DNA from 3 places in the Mesorhizobium sp. BR1-1-4 genome. Region 2 is predicted to be linked to each of the others. Evidence: predicted binding sites of a transcription regulator. Region 2 holds the regulator's gene; each other region holds the start of a gene.
What was found. The regulator LexA, encoded in region 2, represses DNA repair genes until DNA is damaged. The targets are predictions, from matches to a motif close to TGTTCNNNNTGTGTTCNG.
Positions count from the first base shown of each region.

Region 1: recA (recombinase RecA) is a predicted target of LexA. The motif match lies at 4,198-4,215, and genes of this name have one in related genera.
Region 3: LB571_RS15860 (PA0069 family radical SAM protein) is a predicted target of LexA. The motif match lies at 2,013-2,030, and genes of this name have one in related genera.

Region 1 is NZ_JAIUIB010000004.1:419,931-426,701, reverse strand. It holds gene alaS (alanine--tRNA ligase) at 102-2,768, opposite strand; gene recA (recombinase RecA) at 3,040-4,140, opposite strand; gene LB571_RS11245 (carbohydrate kinase family protein) at 4,422-5,366, shown strand; gene LB571_RS11240 (pseudouridine-5'-phosphate glycosidase) at 5,442-6,359, shown strand; gene LB571_RS11235 (TfoX/Sxy family protein) at 6,545-6,771, opposite strand, start outside.
Region 2 is NZ_JAIUIB010000009.1:171,551-178,321, reverse strand. It holds gene gltX (glutamate--tRNA ligase) at 1-879, opposite strand, end outside; gene LB571_RS20715 (ComEC/Rec2 family competence protein) at 983-3,436, shown strand; gene lexA (transcriptional repressor LexA) at 3,430-4,173, opposite strand; gene LB571_RS20705 (GntR family transcriptional regulator) at 4,584-5,357, opposite strand; gene LB571_RS20700 (ABC transporter substrate-binding protein) at 5,508-6,494, shown strand; gene LB571_RS20695 (ABC transporter ATP-binding protein) at 6,553-6,771, shown strand, end outside.
Region 3 is NZ_JAIUIB010000006.1:366,018-372,788, reverse strand. It holds gene LB571_RS15875 (4-(cytidine 5'-diphospho)-2-C-methyl-D-erythritol kinase) at 1-857, shown strand, start outside; gene moaB (molybdenum cofactor biosynthesis protein B) at 844-1,398, shown strand; gene LB571_RS15865 (glycosyltransferase) at 1,427-1,954, opposite strand; gene LB571_RS15860 (PA0069 family radical SAM protein) at 2,105-3,259, shown strand; gene LB571_RS15855 (ribonuclease HII) at 3,412-4,107, shown strand; gene LB571_RS15850 (F0F1 ATP synthase subunit B) at 4,236-4,727, opposite strand; gene LB571_RS15845 (F0F1 ATP synthase subunit B) at 4,738-5,337, opposite strand; gene LB571_RS15840 (F0F1 ATP synthase subunit C) at 5,400-5,624, opposite strand; gene LB571_RS15835 (F0F1 ATP synthase subunit A) at 5,691-6,449, opposite strand; gene LB571_RS15830 (AtpZ/AtpI family protein) at 6,535-6,771, opposite strand, start outside.

The sequences.
Region 1 (6,771 bases), on a different contig from region 2:
AGCGCCCTTCTCCCCGTTCTACGGGGAGAAAATGGCGGCAGCCAGATGAGGGGCAGCGCTGCCCCAAGAGAAAGGATCCCGCCTGGCCCCACGCATGGTAGCTACGCTGCTTCGAGTGCCGCCCTCACCGCCGCGATCGCATCATCGGCCTTCGACGCATCCGGGCCGCCGGCCTGCGCCATGTCGGGGCGGCCGCCGCCGCCCTGCCCGCCCAATGCGGCGGAGGCCACGCGAACAAGGTCGACAGCGCTGAAACGGCCGACGAGATCATCGGTGACAGCGACCACGACGCTCGCCTTGTTGTCCTCTCCGGCGCCAACGAACACGACGACGCCAGAACCCAACGAAGTCTTGCCCGCGTCGGCCAGCGGCTTGAGATCCTTCGGCGAGACACCTGACACCGCCTTGCCGAGAAAGCCGACGCCAGCGACGATCTCGTTGGCGGCAGGAGCATCGGCAGGCGACCCGCCGCCCAGCGCCAGTTTCTTGCGCGCTTCGGTCAGGTCCTTCTCGAGCTTCTTGCGCTCCTCGAGCAGCGCTTCGACGCGCGCTGGCACATCTGCGGGCGAAATCTTAAGCGTCGCCGCCGTGATCTTCAGGCGTCGGTCCTGCTCATCGAGATGCCTGCGCGCGGCCTCGCCGGTCAATGCCTCGATGCGGCGCACGCCGGCGGCGACAGCACCATCCGAGACGATGCGCACCAGGCCGATATCGCCGGTCGCCTTGACATGCGTGCCGCCGCAGAGCTCGACCGAATAAGGCCGGTTGGCCTTGGCGCCATGCAGGCCCGTGCCCATCGACACGACGCGCACCTCATCGCCATATTTCTCGCCGAACAGCGCCATCGCGCCCTCGGCAATGGCGTCATCGACCGACATCAGGCGCGTGGTCACCGGGCCGTTCTGCACGACGATCTCGTTGGCCATGCGCTCGACCTCTTCGAGCTCCTGCGCGGAGATCGGCTTGTTGTGCGAGATGTCGAAGCGCAGACGCTCGGGTGCGACCAGCGAACCCTTCTGCGCGACATGGGTGCCCAGCACCTCGCGCAACGCCTCGTGGATCAGGTGCGTCGCCGAGTGGTTGGCGCGCAGCCGGGAGCGCCTGGCATGATCGACCTTAAGTTCGACCGCGGCACCCGGCCTGACCGTGCCGGCGACCACCTTGCCGAGATGCACGAAGAGGCCATCGGCCTTCTTTTGCGTGTCGGAAATCTCGATCGAGAAGCCCTCGCCCGAGATTATGCCGGTGTCACCCATCTGGCCGCCGGACTCGCCGTAGAACGGCGTCTGGTTGACGACCACGGCGACCGCATCGCCCTTGCCGGCGCTGTCGACGGTCTTGCCGTCCTTGACCAGCGCCTCGATGAGGCCTTCCGCCTGCTCGGTTTCGTAGCCGAGGAATTCGGTGGCGCCGGTCTTTTCACGCACCGAGAACCAAACCGTCTCGGTGGCGGCCTCGCCGGACCCGGCCCAGTGCTTGCGCGCCTCCGCCTTCTGCTGCTCCATCGCATTGGTGAAGCCGGCAAGGTCGACCGAGATGCTGCGCTGCCGCAGCGCGTCCTGCGTCAGGTCGAGCGGGAAGCCATAGGTGTCGTAGAGCTTGAATGCCGTTTCGCCATCGAGCATGTCGCCGGCGCCGAGCTTCTCCGTCGCCTCGGACAGCAGCCCGAGGCCACGCACCAGCGTCTTGCGGAAACGGGTCTCCTCGAGTTTCAGGGTCTCGGCGATCATCGTTTCGCCGCGTGCCAGTTCGGGATAGGCCTGGCCCATCTCGCGCACCAGCGCCGGCACCAGCTTCCACATCAGCGGCTCGTTCGCCCCCAGCAACTGCGCATGGCGCATGGCGCGGCGCATGATGCGACGCAGCACATAGCCGCGGCCTTCGTTCGACGGCAGCACGCCGTCGGCGACCAGGAAGGAGGACGAGCGCAGATGATCGGCAATGACACGGTAGGACGCAACCGTTTCGGCGTCGGGCGCGCGCCCAAGTGCCGAGGATGCCGCATCGATCAGATGACGGAACAGGTCGGTCTCGAAGACGCTCTCCACCCCTTGCAGGATGGACGCCATGCGCTCCAGGCCCATGCCGGTGTCGATCGACGGGCGCGGCAGGTCGACGCGCTCCTCTTTCGTCACCTGCTCATACTGCATGAACACCAGGTTCCAGAATTCGAGGAAGCGATCGCCGTCTTCCTCGGGACTGCCGGGAGGTCCACCCCAGATGTGCTCGCCACGATCGATGAAGATTTCCGAGCATGGTCCGCAAGGACCGGTGTCGCCCATCGCCCAGAAATTGTCCGAGGTCGGGATGCGGATGATGCGATCGTCGGAGAAACCGGCGATCTTCTTCCAGAAGCCAGCCGCCTCGTCGTCTGTGTGATAGACAGTGACCAGCAGCTTGTCCTTCTTCAGCCCGAACTCCCTGATGATGAGGTTCCAGGCAAGCTCGATGGCGCGCTCCTTGAAATAGTCACCGAAGGAGAAATTGCCGAGCATCTCGAAAAAGGTCAGGTGGCGCGCGGTATAGCCGACATTGTCGAGATCGTTGTGCTTGCCGCCGGCGCGGACGCTTTTCTGGGCTGTGGTGGCGCGCGAATAGGGCCGCTTCTCCAAACCGGTGAAGACATTCTTGAACTGCACCATGCCGGCATTGGTGAACATCAATGTCGGATCGTTGCGCGGCACGAGCGGGCTCGAGGCCACGACCTCGTGGCCTTCCTTGCGGAAATAGTCGAGAAAGGTCGACCGGATCTCGTTGACGCCACTCATGGATACTGCCTTTTCAAGAGAGCCGCCGGCCGGACCGGCGGGAGATGGCTCTATATTTTCTAGAAGATGGAGCTGGCCTTTTAGCCGTAGCTCTTGACCCTGTCCAGAAACACGGAATTGGGCCAATTCGCGCTTTGCACCGGCACTTGCGGGGCCGCCCAAACGAAAACCGCCGGCGCGAAGGCCGGCGGTTTGGAACGCGGTACTACAGAACTCTGTTACTTAAGCATTGACTAATAGTCTGGATTTATGGCCAAATTCTGACCGTTGCCTACATCGCGCCGGCTTCGTCCTCAAAACCGTCTTCGCCATTGCCCTCGGAGCCACCATTTTCGAGGAACTTTTCGGCGATCAATCCGGCATTCTGCCTGAGCGCTAGCTCGATCTCGCGCGCGGTATCGGGATTGTCGCGCAGGAACAGTTTCGCATTCTCGCGGCCCTGGCCGAGACGCTGCGAATTATAGGAGAACCAGGCGCCCGATTTCTCGACCACGCCGGCCTTGACGCCGAGGTCGACCAGTTCGCCGGTCTTGGAGACGCCCTCGCCATACATGATGTCGAACTCGACCACCTTGAAGGGCGGCGCCAACTTGTTCTTGACCACCTTGACGCGGGTTTGGTTGCCGACGACCTCGTCACGATCCTTGACCGAGCCGATACGGCGGATGTCGAGGCGAACCGAAGCGTAGAATTTCAGCGCGTTGCCGCCGGTCGTGGTTTCGGGCGAACCGAACATGACGCCGATCTTCATGCGGATCTGGTTGATGAAGATGACCATGGTGTTGGAGCGCGAGATCGACGCGGTCAGCTTGCGCAGCGCCTGGCTCATCAGGCGGGCCTGCAGACCCGGCAGCGAATCGCCCATCTCGCCCTCGATCTCGGCACGCGGCGTCAGCGCCGCCACCGAATCGACCACCAGCACGTCGATGGCGCCGGAACGCACCAGCGTGTCGCAAATCTCCAGCGCCTGCTCGCCGGTGTCGGGCTGCGAGATCAGCAGGTTCTCAAGATCGACGCCGAGCTTGCGGGCGTAGACCGGATCGAGCGCGTGCTCGGCATCGACGAAGGCGCAGATGCCGCCCTTCTTCTGGGCTTCAGCCACGGTGTGCAGGGCCAGGGTCGTCTTGCCGGAGCTTTCCGGCCCGTAAATCTCGATGATACGGCCGCGCGGCAAGCCACCGACGCCGAGCGCGATGTCGAGGCCGAGCGAGCCGGTCGGCACCGTTTCGATCTCGACGACCTGCTCGTTGGCGCCGAGCCGCATGATCGAGCCCTTGCCGAAAGCCCGCTCGATTTGCGACAGCGCCGCATCCAGAGCCTTTGATTTGTCCACTGCCTTATCCTCTACCAGCCGCAAAGAATTCTGAGCCATGATACATCACCCCTTGGTCGTCAATGAAGGCCGGACAATCCGTGATCCCTGCCATTTTGTACCTTTTTTGTTCTCATTTGGCAAGGGGTGACAACCAACTGAAAAACAAAGGATATCGCGGTTTGTTCTTTTTTTGTCTCGCAAACCCTGGCACGAACGGGCTCCGCATTGGGCCAGACGGCTCGATCGTATCGCCCGACCGAATCGCCGACCAGCATGCGAAGCTCTGTCGCGCACTCTAGCGCTTGTGCGGCCGCAACAACAAAGGTCATATCGCCACCATGGTGGAATCCCCGAAGATCCTGGCCGTGGGCGGCGCCCATATCGACCGGCGTGGCCAGGTGTACGGTCCCTATGTGCCGGCAGCCTCCAATCCCGGCACGATGCGCGAGGATGTCGGCGGGGGCGTCTTCAATGCGTTGCGCAGCATGGTGCGGCGCGGCGTGTCGGCCTCCCTGGTGTCGATGCGGGGCGGCGATGCGTCGGCCGATACGGTTTCACGGGCCATCGCCGAGGCAGGCATCGCCGATCTTTCGGCGGTGTTCCTCGACCGTACCACGCCGAGCTACACGGCATTGATCGATCGCGAGGGCGAATTGATCGTCGGCTTTGCCGACATGGCACTGTACGACCTGGCTTTTCCCAAGCAGATCAGGCGTTCCAAGATACGCCAGGAGGTGGCCGCCGCCGATGCCATACTGTGCGACGCCAATCTGCCGTCGGCCGCCCTGGAGCGGCTGCTGTCACTCGCCGCCGGTAAACCGGTTTTCGCCATCGCGATTTCGCCGGCGAAGGTAACGCGGCTGATACCGGTTCTCGGCGGGCTGGCCCAGCTCTTCATGAACCGGCGAGAGGCCGTCGTGCTGGCCGGTGTCAATGCAGCGGCCGCCGAGCGGGAAATGGTCGACGGGTTGCGGTGCAGCGGCCTTGCCAGCGGCGTGGTCACGGCCGGCAGCGGCCCTGTGCTGGGTTTCGATGAGACAGGCGCCTTTTCGATCCTGCCGCCTGCCCCCAGAAAAGTCGCCGATGTCACCGGCGCCGGCGACGCGCTGGCAGGTGCGACGGTCGCAGCACTGCTGCGGGGCCAGCCGCTGCGCCACGCCGTGCGCGAGGGCGTCGCCGCGGCAACGCTGGCCATCGAAAGCGCCGACGCGGTGCCCGAATTCACCGCGGCGAGCTTCGCGGAAGCGCTGGCCCTTGTGCCGGATGCCAGGGAAGTGGCATGAGACCCGGCAAGTTCATAACGCGGTGAAGCTACGCTTTCCTGATGGATGCGCCGCACTCCGGATTGGAGATCAGAGATGACGCCAGAGACCGCCCGCCCCTTCATCGATATCCACGCACCGGTGGCGCAGGCCCTGGCCGCCGGGCGCCCGGTGGTGGCGCTCGAAAGCACCATCATCACCCATGGCATGCCCTATCCCGACAATGGCGCCATGGCGGCCAACGTCGAAAAGATCATCGCTGACGGCGGCGCCGTGCCGGCAACCATCGCGGTGGTCAACGGCCGCATCAAGATCGGGCTTTCGGACGGCGAACGCGAATCGCTGGCGATGACCGGTGACGCCATGAAGCTGTCGCGCGCCGATCTCGCCTTCGCCGTCGCGCAGGGCCGCACCGGTGGCACCACGGTCGCCGCCACCATGATCGCGGCTGACATGGTCGGGATAAAGGTGTTCGCCACCGGCGGCATTGGCGGCGTGCACAAGGGGGCGGAAAAGAGCTTCGACATCTCGGCCGACCTCGATGAATTGGCGCGTACACCGGTGATCGTCGTCTCGGCCGGCGCCAAGGCGATCCTCGACATCGAAAAGACGCTGGAAGTGCTGGAGACGCGCGGCGTGCCCGTGGTCGGCCATGGCTGCGAGACGATGCCGGCCTTCTGGTCGCGGCAGTCACCGTTCCGGGCGCCATTGACCTTGCACGGACCGGAAGATATCGCGCATTTCTACCGGACACGCCTGGCTCTGGGCTTGGGCGGCGGCATGCTGATTGCCAATCCCGTGCCGGAATCCCACGAAATCCCCGCTGAAGAAATGGCGGGCTACATCGAAGCCGCGCAAAAGGCGGCCGAAGCCCTCAACGTCACCGGCAAGGCCGTGACGCCGTTCCTGCTGGGAAAAATCCTCGAACTCACCGGCGGCCGCAGCCTGAAGACCAACATCGCGCTGGTCGAGAACAATGCAAGGCTGGCGGCTGAGATCGCCAAGGCGCTGTAGGGACTGCCAAGAAAGTCCCCCTCACCCGGATTGCCAAGACCGAATTGCAAAGAGCAATTCGGGGCAATCCGACCTCTCCCCGAGGGGAGAGGAACTTGCGGCCTCAACGCAAACCTCTTCTCCCCGCCGGGGAGAAGGCGGCCGCGAAGCGGCCGGATGAGGGGTGGCCTCGCGCTGGCGGGAGCCTACTTCCCCGCCCGCCGCCCAGCTTCGTAGGCGCGTCGCGCCCACACCGTCATTTCGTCGGGATCGTCGAAAGCGCTGTCGGGAATGCTCCAATAGGGCATGGCGACAAGCTTGCCGTGGCGAGAGCCGGTGTAGGTCCACTGCCGGCAGCCCGCGGCTTCGAACTCCGATGCGCTCTGCGCGTCGGCTTTCAGCAGCAATTCGCCGCGCAGCACGATGGCGACGA
Region 2 (6,771 bases):
GTCGCCAATGTCGAACCACGAGACCATGTCCTCGATCGACATGATCTCGTCGTCGCCATGGCTCCAGCCGAGCCGCGCAAGGTAATTGAGCAGCGCCTCCGGCAGATAGCCCATGGCGCGATAGGCTTCGACGCCGAGCGCGCCGTGGCGCTTCGACAGCTTGGCGCCGTCGGCGCCGTGGATCAGCGGGATATGCGACATCGACGGCACGTCCCAGCCCATGGCGTTGTAGATCACGGTCTGGCGGGCGGCGTTGGTCAGGTGATCGTCGCCACGGATGATGTGGGTGACGCCCATGTCGTGATCGTCGACGACGACGGCATGCATGTAGGTCGGGTTGCCGTCCGAACGCAGGATGATGAAGTCGTCGAGATCCTTGTTGGGGAAGCGCACGTCTCCCTGGACCCGGTCCTGCACCACCGTCTCGCCCTCGGTCGGTGCCTTGATGCGGATGGCGCCCTTGACGCCGGACGGCGCCTCCGAGGGGTCGCGGTCACGCCAATGGCCGTTATAGCGTGGCGGCAGGCCCTTGGCGCGTGCAGCCTCGCGCATTGCCTCCAGCTCGGCTGAAGTCTCGTAGCTGTAATAGGCCTTGCCCAGGCGCACCAGCTCCTCGGCCACCTCGCGATGGCGCGGCGCGCGCTCGAATTGGGAGACCGCGTCACCGTCCCACGAAAGGCCAAGCCAGGTCAGGCCATCGAGAATGGCCGATGTGGCCGCATCGGTCGAACGCTCGCGATCGGTGTCCTCGATGCGCAGCAGCATCGTGCCGCCGGTATGCTTTGCATAGAGCCAGTTGAAGAGCGCCGTGCGCGCGCCGCCGATGTGCAGATAGCCGGTCGGCGAGGGGGCAAAACGGGTGATGACCTTGTCGGGCATGGAACTCTCGGAAAACGTCTGAAGCTGGGTGCGGAGCGTGCGGACTTTCGCGCGTTGCGCGTTCATGTAGCATAGGACGTCGAGGGTGCAAGGGGCAGACCCGATGACTGGACGAGGCCGGGGCTCGGATCGGGGCGAGGATGCCGCTATCGGCGTCAGCGAGCGATCCCTGTTTGCGGCGCCTGCGACGATCCCACTGCCATCTCCGCTCGTGGCTGCACCCGAGACCAGGTCGCTGCAGGCAGGTGGGCAGGCGCCGGCGCCGGCTCCTGCCGCGGGCAGGATCGTGCGCGTGCGCCGGCAAATCGGCCTGGTATCCTTGCCTCGCCTGCGCCATGGCGTGACCCGGGCGGCGGAGCTTGAACTCGACCGAGGCATCGCGTTCCTGCTGGTGCCGGTCTGTCTGGCCGTTGGGGCGATCGCCTATTTCTCGCTGGCGTCCGAGCCCGACTTTGCAAAGCCCGTCGCGGTCGTGGTGCTGATGGCGGTCTGTGCCTTCGTCTCGCGTTCCTGGCCCAAAACCCATCTGTGTCTCATGGCAGTGCTGTTGTGCGCGCTGGGCCTGCTCGCGGCGAAGGTCGAAACATGGCGAGCCGGAACCCGGATGCTGGGTTCGGAAATCTCCACGCAACTGACCGGCCGCGTGGTCTCGATCGAGGAGATGGAGAGCGGCCGCATCCGGCTGACCATGGACGTGATTTCGACCGCCCGGCCGAAACTGCGCTATGCGCCGGAAAGGGTCCGGCTTTCCGCACGCAAGATACCGCCGGGAATGACCGCCGGCTCGCTCATCACAGGCTACGCCAAACTGTTGCCGCCGACCGGCCCGGTGCGGCCGGACAGCTACGACTTCTCTTTTGACAGCTATTTCGCCGGCATCGGCGGCAGCGGCTTCTTTCTCGGCAATCCAACGGTTGTTTCCGCCGACGACGGTGAGATGCCGCTATCGGCTCGCCTTTTTTCAGGCATCGAAAATGCCCGCGAAGCCATCGCCGACCACATCAGGGGCAGCGTCGGCGGCGCTGAAGGCGAGATCGCGGCGGCGCTGATCGTCGGCGTGCGCGCCGGCATACCCGATGAAATCAATGAAGCGATGCGGCGTACCGGCATCTATCACATCATCTCTATTTCGGGACTGCATATGGCGCTTGTGGCCGGCACCATCATGGGTCTGCTGCGTGGTGCCTTCGCGCTGTTTCCAGACTTTTCCGCGCGCCGGCCGGTGAAGAAATACGCGGCCGCCGCCGCACTGTTCTCGATCGCGGCCTATCTCATCATTTCCGGTGTCGTCGTTGCCGCCGAACGCAGCTTCATCATGCTGGCGGTGATGCTGATTGCCGTCTTCTTCGATCGCGCTGCGCTGACCATGCGCAATCTGGGGATCTCGGCGATCGCCGTCATCCTGGTCTCGCCTCATGAGGTCGTCGGCCCGAGCTTTCAGATGTCGTTCGCCGCGACCGCGGCCCTGGTTGGCGCTTATGCCGGCTGGGCCGATCACCGTGCGGGAAAGACGCGGCCACCGCCGCCAAAGCGATCGCTGCCCGGGTTCCTGACGCGAAAATTCCTGCTGGCGACAGGTGGACTGGCCATGACGTCCATTATCGCCGGCAGCGCCACGGCACTGTTTGCCATCTGGCATTTCCAGCGGGTATCGCCGCTCAGCCTGTTCGCCAATCTGGCCGTGATGCCTATCGTATCGGTCGTGATGTTCCTGGCCGTCGCCAGCGCGCTGTTGATGCCATTCGGATTGGATTGGCCGGCTCTCTACCTCATGGGCAAGGGCCTGACAGCAATGATCGCCGTGTCGGCGTGGATATCGGAGCGCTCTCCGGTCGATGGAGTCGGGCTGATTTCGCAGCAATCCGTGCTGCTGGTCACCGTCGCGCTGGTTATCGCGACGATGGCGACGACATGGCTGCGGCTCGCGGCGCTGCCATTCGCGCTCGCCGGCCTGTTGACTGTGTCGCACACGCGCGCGCCCGATGTGCTGATCTCGGAAGATGCGCGGCTGGTCGCGCTGCCGATCGGCAATGGCGAACTGGCCGTCAACCGGGAACGGCCGAACGAATTCGCAACCGACAACTGGAAGCGCGCCCTGATCTCCGAAACAATCGTCAAACCGGAAATGTTCGACACGACAGACAGGCAATTCGATGTTGCCAGTCCCACCGACCTGCCGCCGGGATCGCCCTTCTACTGCCGCGAAGGCCTGTGCCTTGCCAGGCACCCTTCCGGCGCGATCATTGCCTATGTCGAGGACCGCAAGACCACCTGGAAAGCCTGCGCTTTCGCCGACCTGATCATCGTCAATGACGCAACCGCCTATGACGCCTGCCACAATCCACTGGTTCTCGTCGTCACCAAACGGCAGCTCGCCCGCAAGGGAAGCGCTGCCGTCTTCTTCAATCCCCAGTCGGCCACGACCCGGGCCGCGATCGCATTTGCCGTCGACGGACCATATCGGCCCTGGCACGAACAGCGAAAATTCTCACGCGAGGCGAGGGGGCTGCCGCCGTACAAAAAACCCGACAAGCCCGATGACAAGCCGGTTCAGTAGCGCCTGATCAACCCGACCAGCTTGCCTTGTACCTTGACCCTGTCCGGCCCGAAAATGCGCGTTTCGTAGGCTGGATTGGCGGCCTCGAGCGCGATCGAAGCGCCTTTGCGGCGGAACCGCTTCAGTGTCGCTTCCTCTTCGTCGACCAGTGCCACGATAATTTCGCCCGGGCTTGCCGTGTCGGCATTGCGGATAATGACCGTGTCTCCATCGAAGATACCAGCCTCGATCATCGAGTCGCCCTTGACCTCCAACGCATAGTGCTCGCCGCCCATGATCATGTCCGGCGGCACCGAGATCGAATGCGTCTGATGCTGGATGGCATCGATCGGCACACCGGCGGCGATACGGCCCATGACCGGGATGGACACGGCTGAAACCGCGTCGTCGTCGTTGCCGGCCGCGGGCAGGCGCGAAGGCGCAGCGGCCGGCCTGATCTGGCGTCCGAGACTGCCTTGGCCAAGGCTGCCTTGGATGACGCTTGGCGAGAACTTCTTTGCCGCATTGAGGCCCGGCGCGATCGAGTCCGGCAGCCGCAGCACTTCCAGCGCGCGCGCCCGATTGGGTAGCCGGCGAATGAAGCCGCGCTCCTCCAGGGCCGTGATCAGGCGATGGATCCCCGACTTGGAGGCAAGATCGAGTGCTTCCTTCATCTCGTCGAAGGAAGGCGGTATCCCGCTTTCCTTGAGCCGTTCGTGGATGAACATCAGCAGTTCATGTTGCTTGCGTGTCAGCATGGCGGCCCCCAAGACATTGAACGAAAGGTTGAACCAGAATCGAAAAAACAAACCCAGAACAAACACTATCTGTTCCAGTTGTGTTCTGCAACCGTTTAAAGTTTAATGAATTTGTTAAGGGGTCTGAAGTTTTTTGCCCGCGACGGCGGGCGGCAACCAGTCCTTTCCGCCGTCGGCAGGCGCATTGAAATCGTTTTGGTTAATGGCCTGTGGCCCATCCGCCGACGAGGCTTTGGCATCAGTTAGTTGGAAGGCTTCTCCTCGGAGGGACGTATAATTCGCGGAGCCATTATTCGCGGAACGAAACGAAACCAAAATGCCAACGATTGGTAGCTTCGGGCGGCCATGGATCGGGGCGTTCGGCGCACTCCGGCCAGCGCGTTCGAATAGGCGTCGCGGAAGCGCTGAAGTTATCCCGAACCCGCCTTCAAGCTGCCGGCGCGAGCGGCGTATCTGGTAGCGCCGCTGTCTTCGCTGTGGACATAGACGTGCAGTGTGTAGCCGATATGCGCCGTCATCAGCGCCTTGGCCCGCTCGACGTCACGGTCGAGCGCCGCTTCCATGATCGCGGTATGGTGTTCGATCGCAATCGCTTCGCGTAGCGCTTCGATTGCCTCTTCATAGCCATCCTTGAGGCCGGCCGCGGCCCGCAGTGTCGGCGCCAGACCAAGAAAGCGATGATGCCGGCGCAGCTGATCCGAGATCGTCGAGCGGAACCGCAACAGCCAGTCGCATGTGGCGGCGCTCAGCAGCGCCGCATGGAAAGCCTCGTGGTTCTCGTCCCATCTGTCGACGGCCGCGTCCGAGGGATCGTCGACCGCCGTCTTGCAACGCGAGAGCCGGTAGTGGGCGGTGACCACGGCATCCTCCCACTCCCTGCCGCCTTTTTCCATCGATTCGAGGAACAGGGGTATCTCGATCACCATCCTGGCGCGTGCCAGATCCTCCAGCTCGGCCCGCGACACCGGAGCCACGGCAAAACCACGATTGCTGATCGCGGTGACCAGGCGTTCGGCCTCGAGCCGCGACAGGGCTTCGCGCAACGGTGTCCAGCCGACGCCATAGGTGCCGCGCAGCGCACTCAGTTTGAGCGGGGCGCCGGGCATGAGGCGCGTGGTCAGGATGTCGCGCCGCAACAGCTGATAGGCGGCTTCCGTTTTTGTGGAACTCGTTTCATTCAGCATGGTGATCAATCCGTCGTCTGGCGAAAAGTATATATGATAGTGCGTCACAGCAACAATTATATATAATGTTTGACACAGACCAGCGGACTCACCATGATCGCCGTAGTAGCCGCGTTTCCAAGCGGCCCTGATCAAATCTGGGAGGAAATGATGTTGAAGTCGAAATCCGCTTGGTTGTCGGGCTTGGCCCTGGCAGGCGCATTGATGGTCAGTGCCGGCAGTGCCGCGGCCGATCAGATCCGTATCGGCATTGCCAATTTCGGCGAGCATCCGCAATTGAACGCCGCCATAGCCGGCTTCAAGAAGGCGCTGACGGATAACGGCTTCGTCGAGGGCAAGGACGTCGTCTACACGGAGAGCCACACCAATTTCGATGCGTCGCTGGTGCCGCAGATGATCGCCAAGCTGCAGGCCGAGCAGCCCAAGCTGATCTACACCATCACCACGCCGGTCTCGCAGATCGCCAAGAAAGCGCTCGCCGGTTCCGGCATTCCGATCGTTTTTGCCGCGGTCACCGATCCGGTGGCGGCCAAGCTGGTGCCGTCATGGGACGCCGGAGACGAAGGCATGACCGGCGCCAGCGATCTGCAGGACGTCGCCGCGGTGATGGCCTTCACCAAGAAGCTGCTGCCGAACGCCAAGCGCTTCGGCGTGCCTTATAATCCCGGTGAGGCCAATGACGTTGCCTTGGTCGAAAAGATCAAGGCGGCGGCACCGGCCGCCGGTTTCGAGGTGGTGGAGGTCGGCATCGACAACGTCAACGACATCCAGCAACGCATCGCTTCGCTCGCCGGCAAGGCCGACGTGATCTACGGCCCGGCCTCGAACCTGATCCAGCCGGCGATCGCCGCTGTCTCCGCAGCCGCCCGCCAGGCCGGTATCCCGGTCGTCAACTCCGATGACAGCGCGGTCCGCAACGGCACCGTGCCGGCGAGCTTCGCGGTCAATTACACCCAGGTCGGCGTCAACGCCGGCAACATCGCCGCCGAGATCCTCAAGGGCAAGGATCCCAAGACGATCGTGCCGTCGCGCCCGGCCTACAAGGACCACATGGCAACGATCTCGCGCAAGGCGATGGCCGCGTTCGGCATCGAGATACCGGCTTCAATGGCCGATTGCGACTGCATCGTCGACTAACATCGGAACTGCTGGGGTGACGGCGTCGGCGCCATCATCCCGAGGTCAGGGAGAAACGATGCTCGAGATTCGATCCGCGCGCAAAGTGTTCTACAAGGGCCAGGCCGACGAGAAGGTCGCGCTGGACGGTCTCAGCCTGTCCTTGGCCACCGGAGAGTTCGGCATCGTCATCGGCTCAAACGGGGCCGGCAAGAGCAGCATGCTCAACGCCATTTCCGGCGCCCTGATCCTCGATTCCGGCCAGATCCTGATCAACGGCGCCGACGTGACTGCAATG
Region 3 (6,771 bases), on a different contig from region 2:
TAAACCTAGCTTTGCACGTCACCGGCAGGCGCGCCGACGGCTATCATCTCATCGAAAGCCTGGCTGTGTTCACGCGCTTTGGCGACAGGATCGAGATCGCGCCGGCCGACGCCGATGAGTTCAGCGTGTCCGGCCGCTATGCGGCGGACGTACCGCTCGATGGCGGCAATCTTGTGCTGAAGGGCCGCGACGCCCTGCGGCAGGCCGCCGGCGTTCGGAGCACGCCGCCGGTAAGCATCAGGCTCGAAAAGAACCTTCCGGTCGCATCCGGCGTGGGCGGAGGGTCGAGCGACGCGGCGGCCGTGCTGCGCGGGCTGACCGAGAGCTGGGGGCTGGAGCTCGATAGCGCCGAACTGGCGCGGATCGGTCTTTCGCTTGGCGCCGATGTGCCGATGTGCCTGGCGGCAAAGCCGCTGGTCGCGCGCGGCATCGGTGAGGAACTGTCGATGGTGCCGGATTTTTCAGCACTGGGTCTCGTGCTGGTCAACCCGGGCGTGCCGGTCTCGACGACGGAAATCTTCGCCGCACTCTCCCGTCGCGATAATGAGCCGCTGCCGCCGCTGCCGCGCAGCATCGATTTTCACAGCCTGCGCAACTGGCTGGAAATCACCCGCAACGATCTTGAGCGGCCAGCCCTTGCGATGCAGCCCGCCATAGGCAGGGCGCTTTCATGGCTTGATAAGGCCGGATCGGGCTTTTCACGAATGTCCGGATCGGGCGCGACGTGCTTCGGCCTGTTCGAGACCGGCAATGTCGCCAAGCGCGCGGCGGCCGAGATCCGCGACCGCCAGCCCGACTGGTTCGTCGCGGCAACGCGCAGCATGGCGTCGGAGGCTGGGCGAGATGGCCAGAATTGACGAGAGCCGTGCCTTCATTCCGGTGCGCATCGCGGTGCTGACTGTTTCCGACACACGCAGCCTGGCCGACGACAAATCTGGCCAGACACTGGCCGATCGCATTACCAAGGCCGGCCACATCCTGGCCGCCCGCGATATCGTCACCGACGACCGCGAAAAAATCCGCGACGCCGTTCTGGCGTGGTCGCGGGACAAGGCCATCGACGTCGTGATCACCACTGGCGGTACCGGTTTTACCGGACGCGATGTGACGCCCGAGGCGCTGGAGCCGATCTTCGAAAAGCGCATGGACGGATTTTCGGAAGTGTTCCACCGCATTTCCTATGACAAGATCGGCACCTCGACTATCCAGAGCCGGGCGACCGGCGGTGTCGTCAACGCCACCTTCGTCTTCGTGCTGCCGGGATCGCCCGGCGCCTGCAAGGACGCCTGGGACGGCATCCTCGAGCCACAGCTCGATTACCGGCACATGCCCTGTAACTTCGTCGAGATCATGCCGCGCCTGGACGAACATCTGCGGCGCGGCAAATCGGCGTCGTAAGCAACGCCACGCAGAGCCGTTGCAAAAATCACCCCCCAGAGCGGTGCTGCTGCTTCGGCTGCGCTGGCCAGATTTCGGCGTCGAGCCGTCTGGTCGCCAGCCCGCGCGCTAAGGCCTCGGCGCTGCCGGCATTCTTGGACAGCGATGCCGCCTGTCGCTTGCTGATCACCAGTCCGTCGGCGAGCGCGCGGTTTGCCGAAAAGACCCGGGCCAGGAACGGTGGACGGCTGCCCCGCGCCCGCGAGAACCGGGCCGCTATTGTCTGCCTGGCCGTATGGGCGACGACGGCGTCGATCCAGCCCTCCACCAGCCTCGCACCCGGTTCGAGAAACAGCAGCCAGTCACCCTTGGCCTGGCGGATGCCGGCGGCGATGCCCCCGCTCCCCACATAGTGGCAGCCGGCATGCTCGGCGACGCGATGGGTCTGGTCACTGGAGCCCGTGTCGCAGACGACAACCTCACGCACCACGCCCTCGACCGCGCCGCCAATCAGCGTCGCCAGCGTACGGGCGAGCCCCTCCTCGTCATTGTGCGTTTCAATCAGAACACTGAGCATGATTAGCCGAATAGCGGAAAGCGTTGGTCGGCGCCAGTTTTTGCAGCGCACCATAGAAAGTTCTTGATTTGTTCTCATCGATAAAATAGGAATAATTTCATGAACAGAGCGATTCGACACAACATGGACAGTCCATGGGAGCGGGCGAAGATGGAACCGATCATGCGAGCCGACATTGCAGCCTTCGGAGCAGGACGAGCCGAAATGGCCAATGCAATGATCGAGCAGAGCGGCATGCGGGTCCGTCCGGACCGCAACCGCGGCCGGTCGGCAGGCATCAATCCGTCCGGCCGGTTCGAACCTGTCAGCCGGCATGTCTTCGACGACGGCTGGAGTTCGCTGGAGGAACTTCCTCCCTTTAAGACCGAGGTGCAGGTGGAAAAGCCGCGCACCATCATCACCCGCAACGAATCGCCCGACATCTCCTTCGACCGGTCGATCAATCCCTATCGCGGCTGCGAGCACGGTTGCGTCTATTGCTTCGCGCGGCCGACACACTCGTTCATGGGCCTGTCGCCGGGCCTGGACTTCGAATCCAAGCTGTTCGCCAAGCCCGACGCGGCACGCCTGCTCGACAAGGAATTGTCAAAGGATGGCTACCAGCCGCGCACCATCGCCATCGGCACCAACACCGATCCCTACCAGCCGATCGAGAAGCAGTACCGGATCATGCGCGAAATCCTCGAAGTGCTGGAGGCGCGCGGCCACCCGGTCGGCATCGTCACCAAGTCAGCCCTGGTCGTGCGCGACATCGACATTCTGTCGCGCATGGCGGAGCGGGGCTTGGCCAAGGTGGCGCTGTCGGTGACGACGCTTGACCGCATGCTGGCCAGGACGATGGAACCTCGGGCATCGACGCCGACCAAGCGGCTGGAGGCGATCAGGCAGCTTTCGGATGCCGGTATCCCCGCTTCGGTGATGGTGGCGCCGATCATTCCGGGCCTGACCGACCAGGAGATGGAACGCATCCTCGACTCGGCGCACCATGCCGGGGCGCGCGAAGCCGGCTATGTGGTGCTGCGCCTGCCGCTGGAGGTCAGCCCGATCTTCAAGGATTGGCTGCTGCGCCACTATCCCGACCGCTACCGCCACGTCATGTCGCTGGTCCGTTCGATGCGCGACGGCAAGGACTACGATTCGGAATGGGGCAAGCGCATGAAGGGCGCCGGGCCCTATGCCTGGCAGATCGGCCGGCGCTTCGAAATCACCGCCAAGCGGCTCGGCCTCAATGCCGAGCGGCGTACACTGCGGACCGACCAGTTCGTCGCTGCCGGCAAGGACCAGGAGCAGTTGATGCTGCTCTGAACCGAAAATCGCCTCGGCTGTTCATTGCCGCCGTGGCAAAGAAATCCCGTCCGGCCTGCCCCGGCCTGCAGACGGTGCCCTCCCGGTCCGGCGCCCCACCCGACCCGGAGGGACTTGCGGAGAATCGGAGCCGATGCGAACCTCGCCGCAACATGGCTCGCGCGCGTTCTGATTCTCCGCCTCTCTTCGAAATCGTCGAGAAACCCGATTTCTCCTTCGAGACGAAGGCGATGGCCGATGGTTTGTGGCCGGTCGCGGGGATGGACGAAGCCGGTCGCGGCCCGCTCGCGGGTCCCGTGGTCGCGGCGGCAGTGGTGCTCGACCCCGCCAATATTCCCGAGGGTCTCGACGATTCCAAGCGGCTTAGCCACCTGCAGCGCGAAGCGCTGTTCCTGCACATCATCGGCTCCGCTCTCGGCGTATCGATGGCGTCGATCAGCGCCGAGGGCATCGATGGCACCAACATCCTCAAGGCGAGCCTCGAAGCGATGCGCCGCGCACTGGTCGGGCTGCCGGTGCAGGCTAAGCTCGCGCTCGCGGATGGGCGCGACGTGCCGCCGGGATTGCCCTGCGAGGGGCGCGCGCTGATCAAGGGCGACCAGCGCTCCCAATCGATCGCCGCAGCCTCGATCGTCGCCAAGGTCATGCGCGACCGCATGATGCGCGGCTGCGGCAATCATCACGGCCGCTACGGCTTCGAAGTGCATATGGGCTACGCCACGGTCCGGCACCGCACGGCGATCGAGGCGCATGGGCCAGTGGCTCGGCTGCATCGCACCTCGTTTGCGCCGTTCCGGCTGGGCGGGACTGAAGTGGTTGAGGAAGAGAGCTTGGCCGGGCTGGAGTAGGGCGACGGCAGTGGCAATTCCATCTTCCCCACGAGGGCGGAGATTGGCCGCTTTGACGCGCCGCTTTCTCCCAAACAAAAAAGCCGCCAGGTTGCCCGGGCGGCTTCGTGTCAGCGACTGAAGAACGCTCAGTTCAGCTTGGCCTTCACATCCTGCAGCGCGGACCTGAACAGGTCGGCTCCGGCCTTGGCGTCAACCTTGGCGGCGAGCAATGCGCGTGCCGCCTCGACGGCTATATCGACGGCGCTGGCGCGCACTTCGGCAACCGCGTCACGCTCGGCTTGGCCGATCTTCTGCTCGGCAAGCGCGGTGCGCCTGGCAACGTAGTCCTCGGTCTTCTTGTGGGCGTCGGCAGCCAGCAGTTCGGCCTCACGCTTGGCGGCCGCTACAATGTCGGCGGCCTCCTGCTCGGCTTCCTTGCGCTTCTTCTTGTATTGGCCGAGCAGTTGCTGGGCTTCGTCGCGCAGCTTGCGGGCCTCGTCGAGCTCACTGCTGATCCTGGCGGCGCGGGCGTCGAGCGCCTTGGCGATCATGCCGGGCACCTTGATGTAGATGGCGATGGCCAGGAAGATGATCAGGGCAATCGTGGCCCAGAGCGTTGCGAGAGATGTAGCGTCCATGATGCGCTCCTCACCGGGCCACGGATTTGACCGCGGCCGCGATCTCGGCCTTGCTGGCCTTGCCGCCAACGAGTGCCTCGACGATCGCCGAAGCGGTATCCTCGGCGATGCTGCCGACTTCCTTCATGGCATTGGCCTTGATGGAAGAAATGCGTGCCTCGGCCTCGCCAAGCTTCTCATCGAGCGCGGCCTCGATCTTCTTGCGCGCGGTGTCGGCTTCCGCCTTCGCCGCATCGCTGGCCTGCTGGCCGATCGAGTTCGCGTTCTTCTTGGCTTCCGCCAGTTCCTGCTCGTAAGCGGCAACGGCGGCGTCGGCCTCGCCCTTCAACTTGGCCGCCTGGTCGAGATCCTGGCTGATGCGGTCGTTGCGGACATCGATGATGCCGCCGACGCGCGGCATCACGACCCGCTTCAGGAACAGGTAGAACAGCCCGAACGTGATCGCCAGCCACAGAAGCTGCGACGGAAACGTCTCCGGATTGAATGGCGGAAACGTGCCGTGCGTTTCGGCAGGCACGCTGGTGCCGGAATGCGTGTCGCCTCCGGTCGCAGCGTGGCTGGTGTCGGCTGATGGCGCGGACTCTTGCGCGAAGGCAGATGTCACGAACATGGACTATCCCCAGATATCAGGCCCGCCGCTTGCGCGGCCGGCCTGTCCAATCTTCCCAGTACTCAGCCGAACAGGGCCAGCAGCGCAATGAGAAGCGAGAAGATGCCCAGAGCTTCGGTCACGGCGAAGCCGAAAATCAGGCGGCCGAACTGGCCGTCGGCGGCCGACGGATTGCGCAGCGCGCCCGAGAGGTAGCTGCCGAAGATGTTGCCCAGGCCAATGCCCGCGCCACCCATGCCCAGGCAAGCGATGCCGGCGCCGATGTACTTTGCTGCTTCTGCGTCCATTTGTTCAACTCCTTTGGATCTGAAAATTCCGTTGCTATTCCATCCGGCGTCGTGCCGGAAACCTGATTAGTGCGAAGGATGGAGGGCGTCGTTGAGATACATGCAGGTCAGCACCGCAAAGACATAGGCCTGCAACAGCGCCACCAGCAATTCGAGCGCCGTCAACGCCACCGCCATGGCCAGCGGCAGGATCGATCCCGCAATGCCGAGCGCACCCAGCGCACTGAGACTGACCACAAATCCCGAAAAAACCTTCAGCGTGATGTGGCCGGCGAGCATGTTTGCGAACAGACGAACCGAGAGGCTGACCGGGCGCGACACGAAGGAAATCACCTCGATCGGAACGACAAGCACCATCATCAGGAGGGGCACGCCCTTCGGCACGAACAGCTTCAGGAAGCCAAGGCCATGCTTCATGAATCCATAGACGATCACGGTGCCAATCACCATGATGGCCAAACCGAAGGTGACGATGATGTGGCTGGTGATGGTGAAGAAATACGGGAACAGGCCGAGCAGATTGGCGACCAGTACGAACATGAACAGCGAGAACACGAAGGGGAAGAATTTCATGCCCTGCGTGCCGGCGGCATCGCGCAGCATGTTGCCGACGAACTCATAGGCCATTTCGGAGACCGACTGCAGCCGGCCGGGGACCAGGCTGCGGCTCGACGTCGTCAGGAACAGGAAGGCCGCGGCAATGACCACGGTCGCGACCATGAACAGCGCGGAATTGGTGAAGGACAGATCATAGCCGCCGATCTCGATCGGAACCAGCTTGATGATATGGAACTGGTGGATCGGATCGACCTTGTCAGCTGCCACGTTCAAACCCCGTCAATGCCGCGTACGGCTAAATTACCATTGCCGCATGGTAGGCGGCTATTTCCAAATGCCGCCTGAAAGGCGGTCATTTGCTGTCGTCCAGGTCGCGGCGCGGCTTCGCACCTTGTCCGAATTCCGCCACAACGCCAGCTGAACGCATGACATTGAGCACGCCGGCGCCAAAGCCAAGCAGCAGGAAAACGATCAGGCCCCACGGCGATGTCCCCGCCATACGGTCGATGATCCAGCCGATGCCGGCGCCTACCACCACCCCGGCGATAAACTCGCTGGATAGTTTGATCGCCTGACCGTATCCGGTCAC